One region of the Sphingomonas sp. NFX23 genome, then DNA from elsewhere that is predicted to be linked to it. Evidence: riboswitches for the same ligand, from Rfam matches in the RefSeq annotation. Region 1 holds a riboswitch; each other region holds the start of a gene.
What was found. A riboswitch is a leader RNA that binds a small molecule or an ion and turns the genes downstream of it on or off. The one in region 1 is predicted to bind cobalamin.
Positions count from the first base shown of each region.

Region 1 (8,029 bases):
CGTCCGGTTCGTCGTGCCGAGTTACGCCACGCATGCCGAAGCGATCGACGGCGCCGTTCCGATAGCGCGGGATGCGATCGGGACGCTCGCGGACGGCACGCTGTTGCTGGCCAACCCCAACAATCCCGACGGCCAGTGCGACACGCCGCAACGCTTGCTGACGATCGCCCGCAGCGGTGCCTTCCTGATCGTGGACGAAGCGTTTGCCGACGTCGCGCCCGGATCTAGCCTCATTCCCCTGCTCGGCCCCGACGATCGCGCGATCGTGTTTCGGTCGTTCGGCAAATTCTTCGGCCTGCCCGGCGTGCGGCTCGGGTTCATGATCGGGCCGCTGGAGCACGTCGCCGAGATACGACGGCGGCTCGGCAGCTGGCCGATATCGGCGCACGCCGTGGCCTATGGCATCGCGGCCTACCGAGACGCCGAATGGATCGCTGCCGCGCGGGTCTCGATCGTCGAACGCGCAGAGAGGCTCGACACGATGTTGGCACGTCATGGCCTCCAAGCCCGCGGCGATTGCGCATTGTTCCGGCTGATCGAGGACGACGCGGCACCAGCGCTGTTCGAACGGCTTGCACAGGTCGGCATCCTGACTCGATCGTTCGACCACTCGACACGCTGGCTGCGTATGGGCGTCCCTGGCGATGACGAAGCCTTCGCGCGGCTCGACGAGGCGCTTGGCGGTGGTTGAGCCAGTCGCCGTGCTGGCGATCATGATGGACGCAGCGATCGGCTGGCCGGCGCCGCTCTATGCGCGGATCGGTCATCCGGTTGGCGGCTTCGCGCGAATGATCGGATGGGCGGAGACGCGCTGGAACCGCCCTACGCTATCGGACACGATCCGCCGTGCCGCCGGTGTCGTCACGATCGTTGCACTCATCGCAGTGGCGGTCGGCGTTGCGCTCGCTGCGACTTCCCTCGCGCGGCTCGTTCTTGGTCCCATGGCCTGGATCGCGATCGGCGCGATGGCGGCGCCGGGCCTCGCGATCCGGAGTCTGTACGACCATGTGGTGCCGGTCGCGCGCGCCGTCGATACCGGCGACCTTGAAGCTGCCCGCGCCCGCGTCGCTATGATCGTCGGTCGGGACGTCGCGACACTCGACGAAGCCGGCGTCGCGCGCGCCGCGATCGAGAGCCTCGCGGAAAGCGTCTGCGACGGCGTCGTTGCGCCGCTGTTCTGGCTGCTGGTCGCCGGCCTGCCCGGCCTCTGGGCGTACAAGGCCATCAACACCGCAGACAGCCTGATCGGGCACCGCGAGGACCGGTGGCGTGCATTCGGCTGGGCGGCGGCCAGGACCGACGACCTCGCCAACCTCATCCCCGCCCGGCTCAGCGGCGTTTTGCTTTGCGTTGCCGGCTGGGGCGGTTGGCGGACGATGGCACGCGATGCCGGCAACCATGCCTCACCCAACGCAGGGTGGCCCGAGGCGGCGATGGCCGGCGCGCTCGGCCTTCGTCTCGCCGGACCGATCGCCTATGACGGCATCGTCACTGCCAAGCCGTATATCGGCGACGGAAGCACCCACGTATCCGCCACTGACCTCCGCGCGGCGCTCGGCATCTATCGCCGGGCCTGCATCCTTCTCCTCGTCATCGCCGGAGTACTCGCATGGCGGCTCTGATGCTCCAGGGGACCGGCTCCGACGTCGGCAAGTCGGTGCTCGTCGCCGGACTGTGCCGCGCGTTTGCGAACCGTGGCCTGTCGGTCCGCCCGTTCAAGCCGCAGAACATGTCGAACAACGCCGCGGTTACTGCCGACGGCGGGGAGATCGGCCGCGCGCAGGCCACGCAGGCGATCGCGTGTCGGGTCGAACCAAGCGTCGACATGAACCCGGTACTGCTCAAGCCACAGGGCGATCGCACGTCGCAACTGATCGTCCGCGGGCAGGTCCGCGGAACGCTCGCCGCCGCGCGGTGGCGGGAAGGGCGCGAAGGGCTGCTCGTCGACGTGCTCGACAGTTTCGAGCGGCTGTCGGCCAGCTGCGATCTCGTCGTCGTCGAGGGTGCGGGGAGCCCAGCTGAGGTCAACCTGCGCGTAAGCGACATCGCCAACATGGGCTTCGCCCGCGCCGCCAACGTCCCCGTGATCCTGGTCGGCGATATCGATCGCGGCGGGGTGATTGCCTCGATCGTCGGCACGCGCGCGGTGATCGACCCTGCCGACGCGGCGATGATCCACGGCTTCCTCGTCAACAAGTTCCGCGGCGACCCCGCACTGTTCGACGACGGCTATCGGGCGATCGAGGCACGCAGCGGATGGCGCGGCTACGGCGTGGTACCCTGGCTAACTGACGCCGCGCGCCTGCCCAGTGAAGACGCCGTGATCCTCGAACGCCGCTCCGCGTCGGTCGACCGTCGCGTAACGATCGCCTGCCCGATCACGCCGCGGATCGCCAATTTCGACGACCTCGATCCGCTGCGCCTAGAACCCGGCGTCGCGCTCGTGATGGTCCCACCAGGCACGCCGATCCCTGCGGCGGACATGATCGTCCTTGCCGGATCGAAGGCGACGATCCCCGACCTCGCCTTCCTTCGTGCACAAGGCTGGGACATCGATATCCTCGCGCATCACCGACGGGGCAGGCCGGTACTCGGGCTGTGCGGGGGGTACCAGATGCTCGGTCGGAGCATCGCCGATCCGCACGGTATCGAAGGCGCGGCAACCTCGATAGCCGGGCTCGGGTTGCTCGATATCGACACCATCCTGACGCCGACCAAAACGCTCGAGCGGATCGAAGGGACCGCAAACGGTGCACGGTTCGAAGGCTATGAGATGCACATGGGCGTGACGACTGGCACCGATCTGTGCCGTCCCGTCGGCCACCGCATCGACGGCAGCGCGGAGGGTGCGACGAGCGCGGACGGGTTGGTCCACGGCAGCTACGTCCACGGCCTGTTCGGGCTTGCCGAGCAACGCGCGGCGTGGCTGGCGCGGCTCGGCGTCGACGCGGTCGGACCGGACCATGCTGCCTCGATCGATGCGGCGCTCGACGCGATCGCCGCGACGCTCGAACGTCACCTCGATCTCGATGCGATGCTCGCCCTAGCCCAGCGCGCCGGCTGACGCACCGACGATGGCGAAAGCGAGCAGGACGCCCGTCTCGACAAGCTCGATCCCCGCCCCGTGCGCGTCTCCGGTCACGCCCCCTAATGTACGCCGCAACCACGCAGCGACGGCCAGTATCAGGAGCGGAACCGCCAACAGCGCGGGAACCGCGACGGCAGCCAGCGCCAGCAGGAGCCCCCAGCCGACAAGGTCGCGCGATCGGACTGCGCCGGCGACCGCAGCGCCCAATCCGCCTACCCGCATCGGCGGCAACAGCACTGCCCAGGCCAGCGGCCCCATCCTCGACGCAAACGGCACCAAGATGATGAGCCACCACGCCGTCAGCCCGACCGCGTGCAGCAGCACGAGCTTGGCGGTCATCTGAGCGACGATCGCGACGACGCCGAAGCTGCCGATATGCGGATCGGCCATCACCGCGAGCAACCGCGTCCGATCGCCATGCGCCGCGCCCAGCCCGTCGGCGAGATCGGCCAGCCCGTCGAGGTGCAATGCGCCCGTGACGGCGATCCACGTCAGCAACGCGGCGCACGCCCCGGTCCAGGGGTCGATCGATGCACCTGCCCGTCCCGCCGAGGCGACGAGCACGCCGATCGCCAGTCCGACGAGCGGATAGTATCGGATCGCCGCGGCAAAGTCGGGAGCCCCGGCCTCGACGCGCGGCATCGGCAGGCGCGTCAGGAAACCGAACGCGACGACCAGCCGCTTCACGTCGCCAGCCCGACGATCTGCACCGTCCGATCCGGCTCCGGCCAGATCCGCAACGACACAAGCGCGGCATAAGGCAGGTCGAACGCCCATGTCCGGCGACGATCGAACCCACACAGGTCCGCGAGCGCCGCCCGGATAGCGCCACCGTGCGTGACGACCAACGTCGGCACCGACGGAAGTACCGCCAAGGCATTGCCGACCCGGTCCAGCAACGACGACCATCGCTCACCGTCCGGCGGCGGAGCAGCGTCCGGATCGTCGTGGAACCGAGCGAAGGCCGCCGGATCGATATCGGCTGGACGCATTCCGTCCCACGCTCCGAAGTCGAGTTCGCGCCACCGTCGATCGACCTCGCCGACGATGCCCCGCACGCTGCCGATCGCCGTCGCGCAATCGCGAGTACGCTTCAGGTCTGACGACACGATCGCGGCAACCTTCAGCCCTGCGGCTCGCCGGACGCACGCCGCAACGCCGGCCTCCGTCACCGGATCGTCCGTTCGCCCCAGCAACAGGCCTTTGCGGACGGGCGCGCCATGCCGCATCAGGTACAGCATGTGCGAACCGGTCACGCGACGGAGACCCCTGCCTCGGCAAACGTCGCCATCTCGTCATGCGTCGCCAGCGCCGCGCGGACGAGCAACGTCGCCACCGCCGCGCCGCTCCCCTCGCCTAACCGCATGCCCAGCGACAACAGGGGATCGAGGTCCAATGCCCGCAACAATCGCGCATGACCCGGCTCGGCCGACACGTGGCCGGCAAGACAATGCGCGAGAATATCCGGGCACGCAGCGGCGATCGGCGAGACCGCGGCACAGCATATGAAGCCATCGAGCATGACGGGTACGCCTGCGAGACGCGCAGCTATGACCGCGCCTGCGATCGCCGCAAGTTCACGACCGCCAAGCCGGCGTAGCGTCTCGAACGGCGTGCTCAGTGCGTCCCGGTGCAGCGCCAGCCCGGCCTCCACGGTCGCGATCTTGCGGGCCATGCCGTCGTCGTCGACTCCGGTACCGGGCCCGACCCAGTCGCGTGCCGATCCATCGAAGCTGGCGAGGCACAGCGCGGCGGCGGAGGTCGAGTTGCCGATCCCCATCTCGCCGAGCACGATCAGATCGGGTGCGTCCGCAACGACGGCGGCGCCCGCGTTGATCGCCGCGAGGCATTCCTCCTCCGACATCGACGGGGCGACGGTGAAATCGATGGTCGGCCGGTCGAGATCGAGCGGGACGACTCTGAGATCGAGCCCCGCCGCGCGCGACAGCGCGTTGATTGCCGCGCCGCCATGTTCGAAATTGGCCACCATCTGCGCCGTGACGGAGGCCGGAAACGCACTGACGCCGCGATCGACGATGCCGTGATTACCCGCGAAGATCACCACCCGGCCGCGATCGAGCCGCGGGCGTTCATGGCCCTGCCAACCGGCCATGAAGACGGCAATCTCTTCCAACCGCCCGAGCGAGCCCGGCGGCTTGGTCAGTTGCCCCTGCCGCGCCACTGCCGCCGATCGAGCGGCTTCGTCCGGCTGCGGCAACGCGCTCAAGGATGATAGAAATGCCCCGGCTGTCGGAAAAAAAGTCATTCCACGACGAACCCGGCAGGCGGCGTGCGGGTGATGAAATGGCCCTTCACGCCCTGCGGCCATTGTTTGAACGGCACCTGTCCGAACGCACTCTCGCCGTAGAGCCGTGCGTAATCCAGGATCGCACGGGCAGCGTCTTCGGTCGGCTCGAAACGGCCTAGCACATAGCCGACCTTGGCGGGTGCGCGCAGATGGATGGTGCAGAAATCCTGGCACGCGAACAGGCACGGCATTTCCTGCACGGCTACGTCGGCATAGGCGGGATCGCTCGCCTGCACTGCCTTCAGCGCACTGACCAGCCGCGCGCCGCCACGCTGGCCCTGCTCGTCGTCGCGCGCGTCGGCGGAATGGCGGCACGTGTTGCACGCGACCACCGCGACGCCGTCCTCGACCGGCTTCAGCATGTCCGTTCCCGGACGATCTTGGAATGATGTGTACTTGGCATAGGAACCCCTTCGGACAGTCGGTCCCGCACCGCGCAAAGGGCGAGAAGCGGACGCCTCCTGCCTTCGCGCGACGCGAAGCGATGTCGTCGCTCGGGGTGTTACCCGTCCGTTCGGCGCACCCTGGCCGGACGAAAGACGACCGCGACGGGCAGGTCTCCTGGCTCGCGGGTCAACGCCGTCCGCGCCGCCTTCTCGGGAACATCCCAATGGCATGAGGCACAATGGCTCGCCGCGTACAGTTGCAGGGGCAGCCGGGTGTTTCCCGTTCCCATTTTCATCCCCCTCGGCGTGAGCATCGGGGGAACCTGTCGCGGGCGAAGCGATAGGCGGGAGGAAGACCCGGCGCAAGACACGGCTACGTCGGTCAGAAGTCCGCCAGCCGTCCCCACGCCCTCCCGTCATCCTGACGAAAGTCAGGATCCAGGGTAACGGGCGGCAGCCTTCGTGGCTCTGGGGCCTGACTTTCGTCAGGATGACGGACGGTCCTCGTAACGGACCGTAGAGTAGGAAGCCGCCTAGAACTCCACGCCCGCCTGCGCCTTCACGCCCGACCGAAACGGATGCTTCACCTGCGTCATCTCGGTCACGAGGTCCGCCACCTCGATCAACGCATCAGGCGCGTTCCGCCCGGTCACCACGACATGCGTCATCTCCGGCTTCGCCGCCAGCACCGCCAGCACCTCGTCGACCGGCAGATACTCGTAGCGCAACACGATGTTCAGTTCGTCCGCCACCACCATTGCATAGGACGGATCGGCGATCATCCGCTTCACCTCGTCCCACGCCTCACGCGCCACCGCGATGTCGCGGGCGCGGTCCTGCGTGTCCCAAGTGAAGCCCTCCCCCATCGGCTTGAACTCGCACAGCGCGGGGAACGCATCGAAGATCGTCTTCTCGCCGGTCGCCATCGCGCCCTTGACGAACTGCACCATGCCGACCTTCCGCCCATGCCCGATCATCCGCACCGCCATGCCGAACGCGGCGGTCGACTTGCCCTTGCCCTTGCCGGTGTGGACGATGATCAGCCCCTTCTCGATCGTCTTGCTCGCGACGATCCGGTCCTGGACCTCCTTGCGCTTGGCGCTCTTGGCATTCTGTTCGTCGTCGGTCCGCATGATCAAGTCCTCTCGTCCTCCCGATGGCGGATCGCGCCGCGCGGCGCTAGAGCGACCGACATGCTCCGCATCACCGACCTCAAGCTGCCGCTCAACCACGCCGACGAAGCGCTCCCCGCCGCGATCCGCGACCGCCTGCGCGTTACCCCGCGCGACCTGATCCGCTACACCATCGCCAGACGCGCGCACGATGCCCGCGACAAGATGGACATCCAGCTCGTCTATTCGGTCGATGTCACGCTGAAGAACGAGGACACCGTCCTCACCCGCTTCCGCAAGGATCGTCACGTCCAGCGCACGCCGGATACCGGCTACCGCTTCGTCACCAAGGGCGGCGCGAGCTACACCGGCCCCCGCCCGGTGGTGGTCGGCGCGGGCCCATGCGGGCTGTTCGCCGGCCTGATCCTCGCGCAGATGGGGTTCCGCCCGATCATCCTCGACCGCGGCAAGGTCGTCCGCGAACGCACCAAGGATACCTGGGGTCTCTGGCGCAAAAGCGTCCTCAACCCCGAATCGAACGTCCAGTTCGGCGAGGGCGGCGCCGGCACCTTCTCCGACGGCAAGCTCTGGAGCCAGATCAAGGACCCGCGCCACTTGGGCCGCAAGGTCCTGACCGAGTTCGTGAAAGCCGGTGCGCCACCCGAAATCCTCACCGAAGCGCATCCGCATATCGGCACCTTCCGTCTCGTCACGATGGTCGAGAGCATGCGCGAGACGATCGAGGCGCTCGGCGGCGAATACCGCTTCTCGACGCGCGTCGACGGTCTCGACATCGTCGAGGAGGCCGGCACTCGCCAGCTTCGCGGTCTTCATCTCAGCACCGGCGACTATCTCGAAGCCAACCACGTCGTCTTCGCGGTCGGCCACAGCGCGCGCGACACGTTCGAGATGCTGCATGCCAAGGGCGTCTACGTCGAGGCCAAGCCGTTCTCGATCGGCGTCCGCATCGAACACCCGCAATCTTGGATCGACGAAGCGCGGTTCGGGCCGTGCGCGGGTCACCCTGACCTCGGCGCGGCGGCGTACAGCCTGTCGCACCACTGCAAGAACGGGCGCACGGTCTACAGCTTCTGCATGTGCCCAGGCGGCACCGTCGTCGCCGCGACCTCAGAGG
Region 1 covers NZ_JAGEKH010000004.1:216,812-224,840, reverse strand. The annotation lists gene J4O76_RS11980 (aminotransferase class I/II-fold pyridoxal phosphate-dependent enzyme) at 1-691, shown strand, start outside; gene cbiB (adenosylcobinamide-phosphate synthase CbiB) at 684-1,622, shown strand; gene J4O76_RS11970 (cobyric acid synthase) at 1,610-3,064, shown strand; gene cobS (adenosylcobinamide-GDP ribazoletransferase) at 3,044-3,775, opposite strand; gene J4O76_RS11960 (histidine phosphatase family protein) at 3,772-4,329, opposite strand; gene cobT (nicotinate-nucleotide--dimethylbenzimidazole phosphoribosyltransferase) at 4,341-5,354, opposite strand; gene J4O76_RS11950 (DUF1636 domain-containing protein) at 5,351-5,758, opposite strand; cobalamin riboswitch at 5,931-6,124, opposite strand; gene cobO (cob(I)yrinic acid a,c-diamide adenosyltransferase) at 6,316-6,915, opposite strand; gene J4O76_RS11940 (NAD(P)/FAD-dependent oxidoreductase) at 6,976-8,029, shown strand, end outside.

Region 2 (8,029 bases), 200 kb from region 1:
TTCGGCTACTTCGTCAACCACGACCTCGCCGAATATCACGTGCCCGCGCACGCCGACATTCCGATGCAGGACGTGTTCTTCATGGACGAGCTCGACGAAAAGTCCTCGCCGATGAAGGCCAAGGGCATCGGCGAACTGGGATTGTGCGGCGTCGGCGCGGCGATTGCCAACGCGGTCTACAATGCCTGCGGCGTTCGTGTCCGCGAATATCCGCTGACGCTCGACAAGGTCATCGGCAAGATGGCCTGATACCCTGCCCTCCACCCGGCCGCCTCAGCGGCGTGGGCGGAGGGCAAAACCGGCTCTGGCGCGCGCGAATAGGTTGCGCTAGAAAACTGGCATGACCGTACCCGCCATTCTAAAAAACCTGCGCCTGCCCGTCATCGGCTCGCCGCTGTTCATCATTTCCGGCCCCGAGTTGGTGATCGCGCAGTGCAAGGCGGGTATCGTTGGCTCGTTCCCGGCGCTCAACGCGCGCCCGCAGGCGATGCTCGACGAGTGGCTGCACCGGATCACCGAGGAACTCAGCGCACACAACCGCGCCAATCCCGATCGCCCGGCAGCACCGTTCGCGGTCAACCAGATCGTCCACAAATCCAACGACCGTCTCGAGAGCGACCTCGCGACGTGCGCGAAGTGGCAGGTGCCGATCGTCATCACCTCGCTCGGTGCACGCGAGGACCTCAACACCGCGGTACACGGCTGGGGCGGCATCACGCTCCATGACGTGATAGACGACCGTTTCGCGCGGAAAGCGATCGAGAAGGGTGCCGACGGCCTGATCGCAGTCGCAGCCGGCGCCGGCGGCCATGCGGGTCGGCTGTCACCGTTCGCGATCATCCAGGAAATCCGCCAATGGTTCGACGGCCCGCTCGCGCTATCGGGCTCGATCGCAACCGGCGACGCCGTCCTCGCCGCCCAAGCGATGGGCGCGGACTTCGGTTATATCGGTTCGCCGTTCATCGCGACGACCGAGGCGAACGCGGATCAGGCGTACAAGGACGGCATCGTCGCCGGCAAAGCCTCCGACATCATCTATTCAAACCTCTTCACCGGCGTGCATGGCAACTATCTACGCGCGTCGATCCAGGCGGCGGGGATGGACCCGGACAACCTCCCCGAGGGCGACCTCAAGACGATGGACTTCGGTGGCGGCAACGGCTCCAAGCCCAAGGCGTGGAAGGACATCTGGGGCTCTGGCCAGGGCATCGGCGCGGTCACCGAGGTCGAGAGCGTTGCCGATCGCGTCGATCGTCTCGAACGTGAATACCGCGCAGCGCGGGCCCGTCTTTCGCTCTGACGGACCCAGCACCGACCGATCTCGGCTCGCTCAGAACAGACGTTTGAGCAAGCCGACATTGGTCTTGCCCAGCTCGACCACCTCGTCGCCGCGGCCGCTGATGATCGCCTTCGCCATGTAGAGCGTAAAGCCCTTCATCTGCTCCAGCGTGATCTTGGGCGGCATCGACAATTCGGTGCGCGCGGTGACGGCGTCGAGTAGCGCCGGGCCCGGATGCGCGAGCACCTCGCGGATGCCGGCCTCGACGTCACCCGGATCGGTAACGCGCACGCCGTGGATCCCGATCGCCCGCGCCATCGCCGCAAAGTCGGGGTTGTCGAGCGTGACGCCGGTCTCGATGAGACCCGCCGCCTTCATCTCCATCTCGACGAACCCGAGCGTGCCGTTGTTGAAGACGATGATCTTCACCGGCAGGCCGAGTTGGCGCACCGTCAGCAACTCGCCCATCAGCATCGCCAGCCCGCCATCGCCCGATAGCGTCACGACTTGTCGCTCCGGGTACGCCGCCTGCACGCCGATCGCCTGCGGCAGCGCGTTCGCCATCGATCCGTGGTTCCACGATCCGATCAACCGCCGCCGCCCGTTCATCTTCAGGTAGCGCGCAGCCCACACGGTCGGCGTGCCGACGTCGCAGGCGAAGACCGCATCGTCCGCCGCCTGCTCGCTGAGGACGCGGGCGACGTGCTGCGGATGGATCACACCGCTGCCGGGCGTCCCGTTGGCAAGATCGTCCAGCCCCTTGCGGGACTCGGCGTAATTCTCGATCGCGGACTTGAGGAAGCTGCCATCGCGCCCGGTCTTCACTCGCGGAATCAGCGCCGCAAGCGTCGCGCCGACATCGCCGACCAGCCCGATATCGATCGCCGTCCGCCGACCGAGATTTTCCGGGATCAGGTCGATCTGCGCGACCTTCGCCTTCTCCGGATAGAATTGCCGATACGGGAAATCCGTGCCGAGCATCAGCAGCACGTCGCACGCCATCATCGCGTCGTAACCGCTCGCAAAGCCGATCAGCCCGGTCATGCCGACATCATAAGGATTGTCGTATTCGACGAACTCCTTGCCCCCCAGCGCGTGGACGATTGGCGCCTGCAAGATCCCCGCGAGCGTGACGAGCTCGGCATGCGCGGTGCGGCACCCCCGCCCCGCCAGAATCGTCACCTTCTGCGCACCATTCAACAGCGCGGCGAGTTCAGCGATGTCCGCCTCCGCCGGTATCGTCACCGAACGCGGCGGCAACAGCGCCCCCTTCGACCGTGCCAGCGTGCCCGTCGTCGACCGCAGCGCGACATCGCCCGGCATCGCGACGACCGACACGCCGCGGTGGCCGACCGCCGCCCGGATCGCGGTCTCCAGCGTCCGCGGCATCTGGTCGGCATCGGAGATCGTCTCGCAATAGACGCTGCATTCGCGGAACAGCGCCTCCGGCCGCGTCTCCTGAAAATAGTTCGAGCCCACTTCCCCGCTCGGCACCTGTGCCGCGATTGCCAGCACGGGCACGCGTGTCCGGTTGCAGTCGTAGAGCCCGTTGATCAGGTGCATGTTGCCGGGGCCGCAAGACCCGGCACACACCGCCAGCTTGCCCGTCAACTGCGCCTCCGCACCCGCCGCAAACGCCGCAGCCTCCTCGTTGCGAACGTGGATCCACTCGATCTTGCCCTGCCGTCGCAAACTGTCGGTCAGGCCGTTTAGGCTGTCGCCAACGACACCGTAGATCCGCTCGACGCCCGCCAGGTGCAGCGTCTCGGCAAACAGGTCGGCGATGATGGTCTTGGACATGAAGCAACTCCGGCAGTGATGGCGACCCAACTCGGCTAGCGAGACGGCAGAGGACAAACGCGTTCTGGTACGATTGGGATGCACGGAATGCAGGTGCACCGTCCCGGCAGCCAGCGTCCGACGCGTTCTGCTCCAAGTATGATAAATCCCGGTAGCGCGCCGCGCCATGCAAACCTAAAGACGAGGGCTTTGGCGCTGGGCAACCCGACCGGTCGACGATTGTTCGGCGGGGACGCTCACGCGGTGGCGGTATAAAGGGGGGATGGCGTGGACGACGCGATGATCGGTCGACGTGCGGCGTTGCTGGGGGGCGTTGCCCTGGCCGCTGGCTGCACGAACAACGGTCGGCTGGCTGGATTGCCCGCAACGCCGGCGTTCGTCACGGTCGACGGAACCCATTTCCGGCGGGGCGGCAAGCCCTACCGCTATGCCGGGGCCAACATCTGGTACGGCGCATGGCTCGGCGCGGAGACCGCGTACGGCAACCGCGCGCGTCTCGGCCGCGAACTCGACCGCCTGAAGGCGCTCGGCGTGCGCAACCTCCGCATCCTCGGGTCGGCGGAACTCTCGCCGTTGAAGAACTCGATCACGCCCGGTTTCCGCGACCAGACCGCGACCTATAACGAAGACCTGCTCAAGGGCCTCGACTGGATGCTCGCCGAGATGGCGAAGCGCGACATGACCGGCGTGATCTACCTGACCAACTTCTGGGAATGGTCGGGCGGAATGATGACGTATCTGTCGTGGGTCAACGGCGGCAAGTTCATCAACATGAACGACCCCGCGCACCCTTGGCCCGCGTTCGCCGACTGGAACGCCGCGTTCTATGCCAACGGCCGGGCGCAGGCGATGTACCGCGACTATATCCGCGCGGTCGTCTCGCGTACGAACACCGCGACGGGCGTCGCCTACGCCGCGGATCCGACGATCATGGCGTGGCAGTTGGCGAACGAGCCGCGTCCGGCCGGCGGACCTGCGGTCGCCATACCCAACCTGCCCGCCTTCTACCGCTGGATCGACGAGACCGCGCGGTACATCAAGACGCTCGACCCCAACCACCTCGTCTCGACCGGTTCGGAGGGCTGAAGGGTTCGATCGAGCGCGAGGACGTCGTACTCGCCGCGCACCGTTCGCCGTCGATCGATTACCTCACGACGCATATCTGGCCCAACAACTGGACCTGGATGGACGCAAATGATCTCGCCGGCACTTACGACGCGGGCGCGGCCAAGGTCGCCAACTACATCGACGCGCATATCCGACTGGCCACGACGCTCGGCAAGCCGCTGGTGATCGAGGAGTTCGGCTATCCGCGCGACGGGAAGACCGCCTATGATCCGGCCATCATGACGGTCTATAAGGATCGCTTCTACCGTCAGATTTATGCGGCGATCGAAACCAATGCCAGGTCCGGCGGACCGCTCGCGGGCTCGAACTTCTGGGCGTGGAACGGCGAGGCTCGCACGCCGCATGCCGACCACCGGTTCCAGCGCGGCGACCTCGGCTATATGGGTGACCCGCCACACGAGCCGCAGGGCTGGTACGGCGTGTTCGACAGCGACGCCTCGACGCAAGACGTGATCCGGGCGCATGCCTCAGCAATGGCGGCGTTCTGATGCCGGCGTTGTCGTATCGAACTGGAACACACGGTATGCGTACGGTTCTGGGCCTGCTCGGTGCAGCGTTGTTGTCGACGTCGGCGGTCGCGACGCCGATCACCGTCATCGCGGTATCGAGCAAGCCCGGTGCCGCGCTTCCGATGCATATCGGCGGCCGGGTCGAGCGGACGTCGGACGGCTATCGACGCCAATGGCCGGGCACCTATTTCGAGACGAATTTTCGGGGCGCAGGCATCCTGCTGAAGATCGGCGAAGGGGATGTCATCCTGCGTATCACGGTGGACGCATCCTCCCCGACGACGCTCTTCAAGCCCAAGCCAGGGCTCTACCGCGTCGCCGGTCTAGCAAACGGCCGCCATACGATCCGCGTCGACGTCGCCAGCGAGAGCCAGGCCGCGCCGACCGTCTTCGGCGGATTTTACGCGGCGGCCAGAACGCGCGCGTTGCCCATCCCCGCCCGTGCTCGCCAGATCGAATTCATCGGCGACTCCCACACCGTCGGCTACGGCAACGTCTCGACCAAGCGCGACTGCACCGAAGCGGAGGTGTGGGCGACGACCGATACCGCGCAAGCCATGCCGGCGCTGGCGGCGAAGCGATACGGCGCGGACTATCAGGTCAATGCTATCTCGGGTCGGGGGATCGTCCGCAATTACAATGGCATGGCGGCCGACACGCTTCCCGTTGCCTATCCCTTCACGCTCTTCGACAAGGCGACGCGCTCCGTCGATCCGGCGTGGCACCCGCGTCTGTTCGTGATCGCGCTCGGCACCAACGACTTCACCACGCCGCTCCATCCCGGGGAGCCGTGGAAGACGCGCGAGGCGCTCCATGCCGATTACGAGCAGCGTTATGTCGACTTCGTCAAACGCCTCCGGGCCCGCGATCCGGACGCGCATGTCGTCCTGTGGGCGACCGACATGGCCGGGGGCGAGATCGCGGCGGAAGTCGGCAAGGTTGCCGCGCGTTTGAAGGCGGAAGGCCAGCGCAATATCGCGTTCGTGCCCGTCACCGGGCTCGCGTTCACGGGATGCCATTCGCATCCGTCGACCGCCGACGATGCGCAGATCACGACCGCCCTGTCGGGCTATATCGACGCGCATCCCGAGATGTGGGCGCACCGATAGCCAGCATACCGCGACGCGGTCGTGACGAGCCTTGATTATATATCCTCGGCCGCAATCCTCTCGACCGATCCTACGTTACCGGTATCGGCACCCGCCCGGTGCAGCACCCGCACCACCGCTTCTGGGCCGCCGCGGCGGACAAGCGCTACCCCGCGTCCCCCACCGGTCCGATGAAGGGGTGCGCATCGCAAACCTGCTGGACCGCCGCCTTCCTGGACGCGACGCGGGGGCGATAGGTCGACCAAGCGCTGAGATCGTTACGCGATCGTCGATTGCCCGCGTCGGAACGTCACGCTACACCTTGCCCGTCGGCCCGTTCTCGGATGGGTCGACATGATCGCACCGGTGCTCCGCGAGGAGCTTAATAGGGAACGCGGTGAGGGTGGCTTCGACCACCTGATGCCGAGGCTGTCCCTGCAACTGTAAGCGGCGAGCGTGATGCACGTGCGTGGTCGGGCGAAGTCCCCGGTCACCAGCCACTGGACCGATCGGTCTGGGAAGGTTGTGCATCGGGCGTTGACCCGTGAGCCAGGAGACCTGCCGGCGTGTGGTCGCTCTTGCCTGGTCCAGGGGATGGCCGAGGCACGGTACTCCGTCTGAGCGACGATGTGTGCGGTGGGGACCGCATGGGCAGGCGTGCCGGTCGCGATGGCGTCCGTCGGGTATGGCTGCTCCCGTTCGCTTGGACGTGCTCGGGCAATCCGCTCGTGGCGCGCTCGCCGGCGCACGTTCGAGCCTCGTGCTCGGTGACAGGCCCCTGCCGGTTCGTCCGACGCCTCGGGGGCTTTTATATGTCGTTTCCATCACCGTATGCCGCGTTTGCCGCGTCGTTGCTCGTCACCTTCCTACCATCCCTGGCCAGCGCGCAGACCAGTGAGGATCGTTCGGCGAGTAGCGCCGACGATATCCTCGTAACCGGCCGCCATCAGGCCGACCTGACGGTTCCGAACTCGACCGGCAGCCGCCTGAACCTGTCGCCGCTCGAAACGCCGGCGACGCTGTCGACGATCGACGGCAATACGATCCGGGCGCGCGGCGACGTGTCCGTGAACGACGCGACCAGCCGCGCGCCCGGCATCACCAGCGTCGCCAACCTCGGCAATGGTGGCACCGCGCTCGCCGCGCGCGGGTTCAGCGGTCAAGGTTCGGTGCTGCAACTGATCGATGGTATCCGCCTCTTTCCAGCAGCCGGCACGATCACCTTTCCGAGCGACCCGTGGATGGTCGAGCGGATCGACGTGCTCAGCGGTCCGGCTTCCGTCCTGTACGGGCAAGGCGCGCTAGGCGGCGCGGTCAACGTGCTGATGCGCAAGCCGAATACGCGGCACACCGATGTGGACGGCGAGATCGGCTATGGATCGCAGGACAGTTTCCACGTCGCAGCCGGTGCCGGTGGACCGCTCGACGAGCATCTCTCCTACCGCGTCGACGGCAGCTACAGGCGGTCCGACGGGTATGTCGATCGCGGGCAATCACGAAGCTACGCGCTGTCGGGGACGTTGCGCTGGGCACCGACCGATCGGTTCGTCGTCACGGTGCGCGACGATTATGGCAACCAGAATCCGATGCGCTATTTCGGTACGCCGCTGATCGACGGACGGCTCGACCACGACAATCGCGACCGCAACTACAACACGCGCGACGGCCATGTCCGCTACCGCGACAACCGGACAAGCCTCCAGGTCGATTGGCAGCCGAGCGAGACGCTCACCGTCAGCAATCAGGCGTACCGGCTCACCTCCAAGCGCGAGTGGCTCAACCTCGAAAGCTATTGCTGGGTGGCGGCGGACGGCTTCTGTCCCAATGGCGCGAATGACGTGCGCGCCACGCCCGGGCGCATCTATCGCACCGACATGACCGGGATCGTCCACGATCAGACGCAATGGGGCGACCAGGGTAGCGTGACGCTCAAGACGCGGATCGCGGACGGCGTGACCAATGACGTCGTCGCGGGCTTCGACGTGAACCTCGTCAAGCTCACCTATTCGCACAATTTCGGCGCCGACCCGCAGGTCTCGGTCGTCGATCCGTTCGTGTTCGATCCTGGCGTGATCGTCGACACGCAGGGGATCGCACCGCGGTATCGCACGCGGACGAACGAATATGCGATCTTCGCGGAGGACCGGCTGAAGCTTGGCGAGCATGTCTCGATCGTCGGCGGCATCCGCTATGAGCGCGATCGGATACGGCGCTGGACGATCGAC
Region 2 covers NZ_JAGEKH010000004.1:418,639-426,667, forward strand. The annotation lists gene paoC (aldehyde oxidoreductase molybdenum-binding subunit PaoC) at 1-249, shown strand, start outside; gene J4O76_RS12840 (NAD(P)H-dependent flavin oxidoreductase) at 341-1,300, shown strand; gene poxB (ubiquinone-dependent pyruvate dehydrogenase) at 1,331-3,079, opposite strand; gene J4O76_RS12850 (glycoside hydrolase 5 family protein) at 3,347-4,165, shown strand; gene J4O76_RS12855 (hypothetical protein) at 4,264-4,695, shown strand; gene J4O76_RS12860 (GDSL-type esterase/lipase family protein) at 4,731-5,825, shown strand; gene J4O76_RS12865 (hypothetical protein) at 5,924-6,061, shown strand; cobalamin riboswitch at 6,154-6,384, shown strand; gene J4O76_RS12870 (TonB-dependent receptor) at 6,617-8,029, shown strand, end outside.
Region 2: it holds a riboswitch for cobalamin, as region 1 does, so the genes downstream of both, J4O76_RS12870 (TonB-dependent receptor) here and J4O76_RS11950 (DUF1636 domain-containing protein) in region 1, are expected to answer to the same signal.

Region 3 (8,029 bases), 130 kb from region 1:
GGCGGGACTGCCAATTCGCATATCGGTAGTTTTCGATGCTCCCCCGCGAGGGGGAGGTGGCTGGCACTTGCCAGACGGAGGGGGAGGACACGGAACAAACGTGATCGTCGTCCTCCCCCTCCGTCGCTTCGCGCCACCTCCCCCTGGCGGGGGAGGATCGAGAGCGCGTCGAGCTTGGGGAACAGAGGAGCTAGCTTATCCGTGCACGACTTCGATCTCGTCGAAGCGTTTCCAGCGGTAGATTGCGAAGCTCAGCACCCAGCAGAGCACGAACAGGCCGATGATCGCAAAGCCGAGGCCATTGAAGTTCTCGCCGAGTGCCGTTGCAACGTCCCATATGCCGCCGGTGAAGCCGAGCTTCGATCCGAGCAGCGCGAGCGTCTCGATCCCGCCGATTGCGATCGCGACGATCGCGGAGATCAAGGTGATGGTTATGTTGTAGTAGAGCTTACGGATCGGCTTCACGAACGCCCATTCATAGGCACCAAGCATAACGACGCCGTCCGCGGTGTCGACCAGCGCCATGCCGGTCGCGAACAGCACGGGGAGGACTAGGACGACACCGATCGAGAGACCGTCGGCGGCCTGGCTCGCTGAGAGGCCAAGGATCGCGACCTCCGTCGCCGTGTCGAAACCGAGTCCGAACAGGAAGCCGAGCGGCGCCATGTGCCAGCTCCGCGTGACCAGCCGGAACATCGGGCGGAACAGACGTGCGAGCAGGCCGCGGTTGCCGAGGAGGAGGTCGAGGTCCTCCTCGACATAGGTGCCGCCGCCGCGGACATGGCCGAAGGTGCGCCAGACCGAGCGGAGGATGATCAGGTTCATCGCGGCGATCGTGAACAGGAACACAGCGGAGATGACGGTCGCGACCACCCCGCCTACCTGCTTGAATGCCTCGAACTGCGACAGCGCATTGGCGGTCAGTGCGATCGCGACCGCCGCGATGAGCACGATCCCCGAATGGCCGATCGCGAACCAGAAGCCGACCGCGATCGGGCGCTGGCCGTCCTGCATCAGCTTGCGCGTCACATTGTCGATCGCCGCAATGTGGTCTGCGTCGACCGCGTGGCGCAGGCCGAGGCCCCAGGCGAGCAGCGCCGTGCCCAGCATCAGCGGTTGCGCGTGGAACAGCGAGAACGCCCAGCACCACGCGGCGATGTTGGCCGCGACCAGGCCTGCGAACATCCAACCGATGCGCTTTCGGGTCGAAACCCGCGTCGGTCGTTCCATCGTCAAAGTCGTCATGCACAAACCCCGCAGCGTCCGACGAGGACCGGGGCCTGCCGAAAACGGCCGGGCCATGCGACGACCGGACGCCATGAGCGGCCGACGCACGACACCGATGCGGCCCCCGCCACATGGTCGTCGCTCAGCCAGTGTCACGCAGGCGGCGTTCACCGTGCCTCGGCCACCCCCTGGACCGGGACAAGAGCGACCAGACGCCGGCAGGTCTCCTGGCTCGCGGGTCGCTGCTCGATGCACGCCTTCCCAGGTTTTCACCCAGTGGCTGCCCTCGCGAAAAGGGCTCGTGCGTCTCGCTCGCCGCTTACAGTTGCAGGGACAGCCGCGGCATGGGACGGCGAACCGTCCGCACCGCATTCCCAATCAAGCCCTTCCGGGCACCGACGCGATCACGGGAAACGGCTGGAAGCCGCGTCCCGCGTGTTCGGTACCCTGCTTCGGGTCGCGTGCCAACGGTCGCGCTACTTCGCGACACCAAGCTGTTGCAGCATGAACGCCTGCCATTCCGAATTTTGCCGATAGCGTTCGAACCGCCCGGACTTGCCGCCATGCCCTGCCTCCATGTTGACGCGGAACAGCAGCGGGTTCTTGTCGGTCTTCAGTTCGCGGAGCTTAGCGACCCATTTGGTCGGCTCGTAATATTGCACCTGGCTGTCCCACAGTCCGGTGCCGACATAGAGCGCCGGATACGCCTTCGCCTTGACGTTGTCGTACGGCGAATAGCTCAGCATATAGTCGTACGACGCCTTCTGCGCGGGGTTGCCCCATTCGTCATACTCGAACGTCGTCAGCGGGATCGACGCGTCGAGCATCGTCGTCACCACGTCGACGAACGGCACCTGCGCGATGATCAGCTTATAGTCGGCTGGCGCCATGTTCGCGACACCGCCCATCAGCAGCCCGCCCGCGCTGCCGCCCATCGCCGCGACGCGGTCCTTGGCGGCGTATTTCTGTGCGACGAGATAGCGGGTGACGTCGATGAAGTCGGTGAAGCTGTTCTTCTTGTTGAGCAGATGCCCGTCGTCATACCAGCCGCGCCCCATCTCCTGCCCGCCGCGGATATGCGCGATCGCGTAGATCACGCCGCGATCGAGCAGGCCGATGCGACCGGGGTCGACTGCCGGGTCGCTGGATATCCCATAGCTGCCATAGGCGTATTGGAAGAGCGGCGCGGTGCCGTCTCGCTTGGTTCCCTTGGCGTATACCAGCGACACGGGGATCCGCGTGCCGTCACGCGCCGGCGCCCAGACGCGTTCGGTGACGTATTTCGCAGGGTCGTAGCCTGGCACCGGTGCGACCTTCAGCACGCGACGCTCGCCGGTTTTCGCGTTGACCTCGTAGGTCGTGGTCGGCGTCACGAGCGAACCATAGGTGTAGCGGACCCACGGCGTCGCGGTCTCCTCGTTGACGTCGAACGACATGCGATAGGCGGGCTCGTCGGCGGTCACGGGCGTCGACTTGCCCGCGTCGTTCAGCACGCGGATCATGCGATTGCCGCCTTCGCGCTGGTCGATCGCGACGAAGCCGTCGAACGGTTTGAAGCCTTCGATGAAGACGGTGTCGCTGGCTGGCGTCAGGTCGCGCCACGCCGCCGTGCCTTTGGCCAGATCGGCGTCGGCGACGGTCACCAGCTTGTAGTTCTTCGCTGCCTTGTTGGTGCGGATGATCCAGCGGTTGCCAATGTGATCCGCGCTGTAGCGGAACTCGCGCGCACGCGGTGCGACGATCGTGAAGCTGGTCGGGGCGGCGGCGGGGGCGCAGCGCTGCTCGTCGCTGACCGTGCTGCTCACGCCGATGCAGACGAACTTGTCGTCGGCGGTGCGCGCGACGCCCATCGAATAGGTGTCGTCCTTCTCCTCGTACAGCAACCGGTCGCTGGCGACGGGCGTGCCGAGGACATGCGCCTTCACGCGGTAGCCGCGTAGCGTGACCGGGTCTTTCTCGACGTACAGCACGGTCTTGTTGTCGTCCGCCCAGACCACGTTCGGCTCGATGTTCGAGAGCGTGTCGGCGATCGTCGCGCCGGTCGCTAGGTCCTTTACCTTGAGGACATACTGGCGACGGCCGACGGTGTCTTCGGCCCAGGCGACGCGGCGGTTGTCGGGGCTCACTGCCCAGTCGCTCAGCGCGAAGAAGCTGTGGCCCTTCGCCATCGCCGGCTCGTCGAACAGCGTTTCGGCGGGCGCGGTACGGCTGCCCTTGCGGCGTTCGAGGATCGGGTAATCCGCGCCGGTCTGGAACCGCGAGCCGTAATAATAGCCGTTCTTCGGATACGGCACCGAGCTGTCGTCCTGCTTGATGTGCGAGACGGTCTCTTCGTACAGCTTGGCCTGGAGCGGCTTCAGCGACGCGAGTTGCGCGTCGGCATAGGCGTTCTCGGCGGCGAGATAGGCGAGCATCTCGGGATTCTTCCGCGTGTCGTCGCGCAGCCAGAAGTAATCGTCCTCGCGCGCACCGTTGGGCGACGTCACCTGGAACGGCTTCTTCGCGACGCGCGGCGGCTGGACCTGCGCAACCGCCGCGGTCGAGACCAGCGCGACGCCGGCGAGCATCATGTACCGCGCCGTCACTGTGCTGCTCCGGTCGCGACTGCGGGCTTCCGGTATCGATCGAACCAGGCGATGATCGCCGACGCTTTCGCCGCGGATTGCGACGGGCGAGCGGCGAGGCCACCGTGGCTCGCGCCCGGCACCTTCACGAGCGCGGTCGGCACGCCGCGGATCTGAAGCGCCGCGTAATATTGCTCGGATTCGCTGACCGGCGTCCGGTAATCGTCGCCGCCGACCACGACCAGCGTCGGCGTCTTGACGTTGCCGACCAGGCTGAGCGGCGAGCGGTTCCAATAGCTCATCGGATCTTCCCACGGCAGCTTGGTGAACCAGTAGCGCGAGGTGAACAGCGTGTTGTCCATCGTCAGCGCCTCGCTGATCCAGTTGATTACCGGCTTCTGCGTCGCAGCGGCCTTGAACCGGTCAGTCTTGCCGACGATCCACGCGGTCAGCAGCCCGCCGCCCGATCCGCCGGTCACGAACAGATTGTCCGGGTCGGCGGTGCCGTCCTTGATCGCCGCGTCGACCGAGGCGATCAGGTCGTCGTAATCGGCGGCGGGGTAGGTCTTGTCGATCAGGTTGGCGAATTCGGCCCCATAGGAGGTCGAGCCGCGCGGGTTGGTCCAGAGCACGGCGTACCCGGCGGCGGCGTACAGCTGCATGTCGGTGGCGAAACCGGGGCCGTACGCGGCGTTCGGACCGCCGTGGATTTCGAGGATCAGCGGTACGCGTTGACCGGCGACACGGCTCGGCGGGGTCGCGAGCCATGCGTCGATCGGGCGACCATCGGGCGCGGTCACCGCGATCTTCCGGACCTGTGCGAGCGCCTTCGATCCGGTCAGCACCGCGTTGAGCGTCGTTAGGCGGCGCGGCTTCCCGCCCGCCAGCACCCAGACGTCGGCAGGCGTGCTCGCATCGCCGCCGGTATAGGCGATCGTGCCGCCCATCGAGACCGAGAACTCGCCGCCGGTATACGGCCGGTCGAGCCCGCCGCCCGCGACGTTGTCGATCAGCGGCGTGACGCGGCCATCGATCCCGACGCGCGCGACGCGGCGCTGGCCGTGATCGTCGTAGCTCGCGTACAGGCTGCGACCGTCGGCGGACCACACCGCGTCCTCGATCGCCCGGTCGAGCGTGGCGGTGAGCGAGCGCGGCGAGGCGGCGTCGCGGTCGCCGACATAGAGCTGCGTGTTCTCGTAGCTGCGGCGCTTGTCGTCGAAACCGAGCCACGCGATCTTGCTGCCGTCTGGCGATACGCGCGGCTGCGCATCGGGGCCGTCGCGCGTGGTCAACATCCGCATCGTGCCGCTCATCGCATCGACCGCGATCACGTCGGAGTTCATCACCTGGCGGTTGGCGGCGGGGCCACGGATCGCGGCGAAGACGATTCTGCGGCCGTCGGGCGTCCATGACAGCGGGCCGCCATCGTCGAACTTGCCGTATGTGAGCTGCCGAGCCGCTCCGCCGTCGGCACCGACCACGAAGAGATGGTCGTAGCCCGGCTTCACATAGCCCGGCCCGTCGTTGCGGTAGTTGACCCGGTCGATGATCGTCAGCGGCTCGGCCCATTTCGCGCCCTCGGGCTTGGGCGGCTGCGTGCCGAGCTTGGTCCCCTCGCCTGCTACCGTCGCGATGTAGGCGAGCCTGGTCCCGTCCGGCGACCAGGCGAGCGCCTGCGGGTCGCCGGGGAAGCTCGTGACCCGTGCACTCTGCGTGCCGCCGATCCAGCGGACGAACAGCTGCGATCCCTCGCCGTCGCGCGCGGCATAGGCGATGCGCATACCATCGGGCGACCAGCGCGGGCTGCTGCCGTCGGTCGCGAACGGTGTCTGGCGACCGCTCGCGACGTCGATCAGCCAGAGCGAGGACTGCATCTTGTCGGTCATCACGTCGCCGGTGCGGCGGACATAGACGATCGTCTTGCCGTCCGGGCTGATCTGCGGGTCGGCCGCGATCGTCAGGCCGAACAGGTCGCTGCCGGTGAAGCTGCGCGTCGGGCCGTCGGGTATTGGTGCGGCCGGTTGTTGCTGGGCAAAGGCCGGCGTCGCCGCGAGCAGGAGGAGAGCAAGGGTCAAGCGCAACGAACGGCTCCTTCGAATGAACCGCGCGAGGATGACACACTATTGCGGGGTGGCAAGCGGTACGAACGTCACCGGCAAACCATCCTTCGGGCGCGGGATCGGGAAGACCTGCCACGCGTCGCCGCTGTCCGCTGCCGCCTCGATCCGGTAGCGCGTGAGCAGGTGCGCGATCAGCAGTCGCATCTGCATCGTCGCGAAGTGCAAGCCGATGCACATGTGTGCGCCGCCGCCGAACGGGACCCAGGCGAACCGGTGGCGGCCCTTCGACGCTTCGGGCGTGAAGCGGAGCGGGTCGAACTTGTCGGGATCGGGCCAGTGCTCCGCCATCCGGTGCGTATAGGTGATGGCAGTGTTGACGCTCGTGCCCGCCGGGATATCGAACCCGCCGAAGCTGAAATCCTTGAGCGCACGCCGCGGGATCGACGGGACCGGCGGCATCATCCGCAGCGATTCCTTGAACGCGTATTCGGTGAGGATCAGGCGATCGAGTTGCTCGGTCAGCGGCACATCCGGGTCGAGCGCGACGACCTCTTCGCGTAGCCGCTCCTGCCAATCCGGGTTGCGCGCGAGCAGCATCACCAGGCTGGTCGCGGAGGACGTGATCGTGTCGTGCGCCGCCATCATCAGGAAGTTCATGTGGTCGGCGATCGCCAGCGCGGTCAGCGGCGCGCCGTCGTCATCGGTCGCGCGGCAGAACTGCGAGAAGAAATCCTGGCCGTTTCCGGTCCGGCGCGCGGGAATCTCGCGCTCGAAAAAGTCGACCAGATACGCGCGCGCCTTCACGCCCTTGCGCATCTGCGTACCGGGCCAGGGTTTGCGGATCGGCGAGACGCTCGCCTGCACCTCGTCGACGAACGCCTGGTTGATCCGGTCCGCCTCCGCGCCGAGCGGCACGCCGAGGAAGCTGGTCGCGGCGAGATCGAGCGTGAGCTTCTTCACCACGTCGTAGAAGCGCAAGGTCTGTCCGGCCCAGCCGCCGATCGCGGCCTCGATCCCGGCATCTAGCTCAGTCGCATAATGCCGCATCGGCTCGGGCTTGAACGCAACCGACAACGCCTTCCGGTCGGCGCGATGCTTGTCGAAATCCATCAGCATCAGGCCGCGCGGGAACAGCATGTTGAGGAGCGGGCCCCAGCCCTGTTCGGACGAGAAGATCTTGTCGCGATCGAACAGCACCAGTTCGTTCGCGTCGGGTCCGAGCAAGTTCACGCCGGTGCCGCCGAGTGCGCGATTGCGATAGATCGGGCCGTATCGTGCGGCCATACCCTCGCTAAACGCGATCGGATCGGCCAGCAATTTGAAGGTGTTGCCGACAAACGGCAGGCCATTGCTGCCCGGAATATGATCGAGCGCACCCTTTGGCTGGCGCGGAAGCCAATGCGGGCTGGCGTTCTGCAACATGGCGTGGCTCATCGTCGGATCCTCAGCGACATGCCGGCTTGGCAAGCCTCGAATACCGGCATAACTAATGTTCTGCAACCGGGGCGCGGACCTCGGGGCTTTGACAGGAGAGATGCATGGACCTCGCAAACACTGCTGCCGTCGTGACCGGAGGCGCGTCGGGCCTGGGCGCCGCCACGGCGCGTGCACTGGCCGCCAAGGGGGTGAAGGTGGCGATCTTCGACCTCCAGGCGGACAAGGGCGAAGCGCTCGCGGACGAGATCGGCGGGGTGTTCTGCAAGGTCGATGTCACGTCTGACGACAGTGTCGATGCGGGGTTCGCGGCGGCGCGCGCGGCGCATGGCCAGGAACGGATCCTGGTCAATTGTGCAGGCACCGGCAACGCGGCGAAGACGGCGGGGCGGTCGAAGCAGGATGGCTCGATCAAGCATTTTCCGCTCGATGCGTTCGATCGGATCATCCAGATCAACCTCGTCGGCACGTTCCGTTGTCTCGCGAAGTCGGCGGCGGGGATGCTGACGCTGGAGCCGGGCGAGGACGGCGAGCGTGGGGCGATCGTCAACACCGCGAGTGCTGCGGCGGAGGACGGCCAGATGGGGCAAGCCGCGTATTCGGCGTCGAAGGCCGGCGTGGTCGGCATGACCCTGCCGATCGCGCGCGACCTGATGAGCGAGGGGATCCGGGTGAACACGATCCTGCCGGGGATCTTCGACACGCCGTTGCTGGCGGCCGCGCCGCAGCAGGTGCGCGATGCGC
Region 3 covers NZ_JAGEKH010000004.1:351,348-359,376, forward strand. The annotation lists gene J4O76_RS12560 (HoxN/HupN/NixA family nickel/cobalt transporter) at 196-1,245, opposite strand; cobalamin riboswitch at 1,428-1,642, opposite strand; gene J4O76_RS12565 (S9 family peptidase) at 1,704-3,812, opposite strand; gene J4O76_RS12570 (prolyl oligopeptidase family serine peptidase) at 3,809-5,872, opposite strand; gene J4O76_RS12575 (cytochrome P450) at 5,912-7,285, opposite strand; gene J4O76_RS12580 (SDR family NAD(P)-dependent oxidoreductase) at 7,390-8,029, shown strand, end outside.
Region 3: it holds a riboswitch for cobalamin, as region 1 does, so the genes downstream of both, J4O76_RS12560 (HoxN/HupN/NixA family nickel/cobalt transporter) here and J4O76_RS11950 (DUF1636 domain-containing protein) in region 1, are expected to answer to the same signal.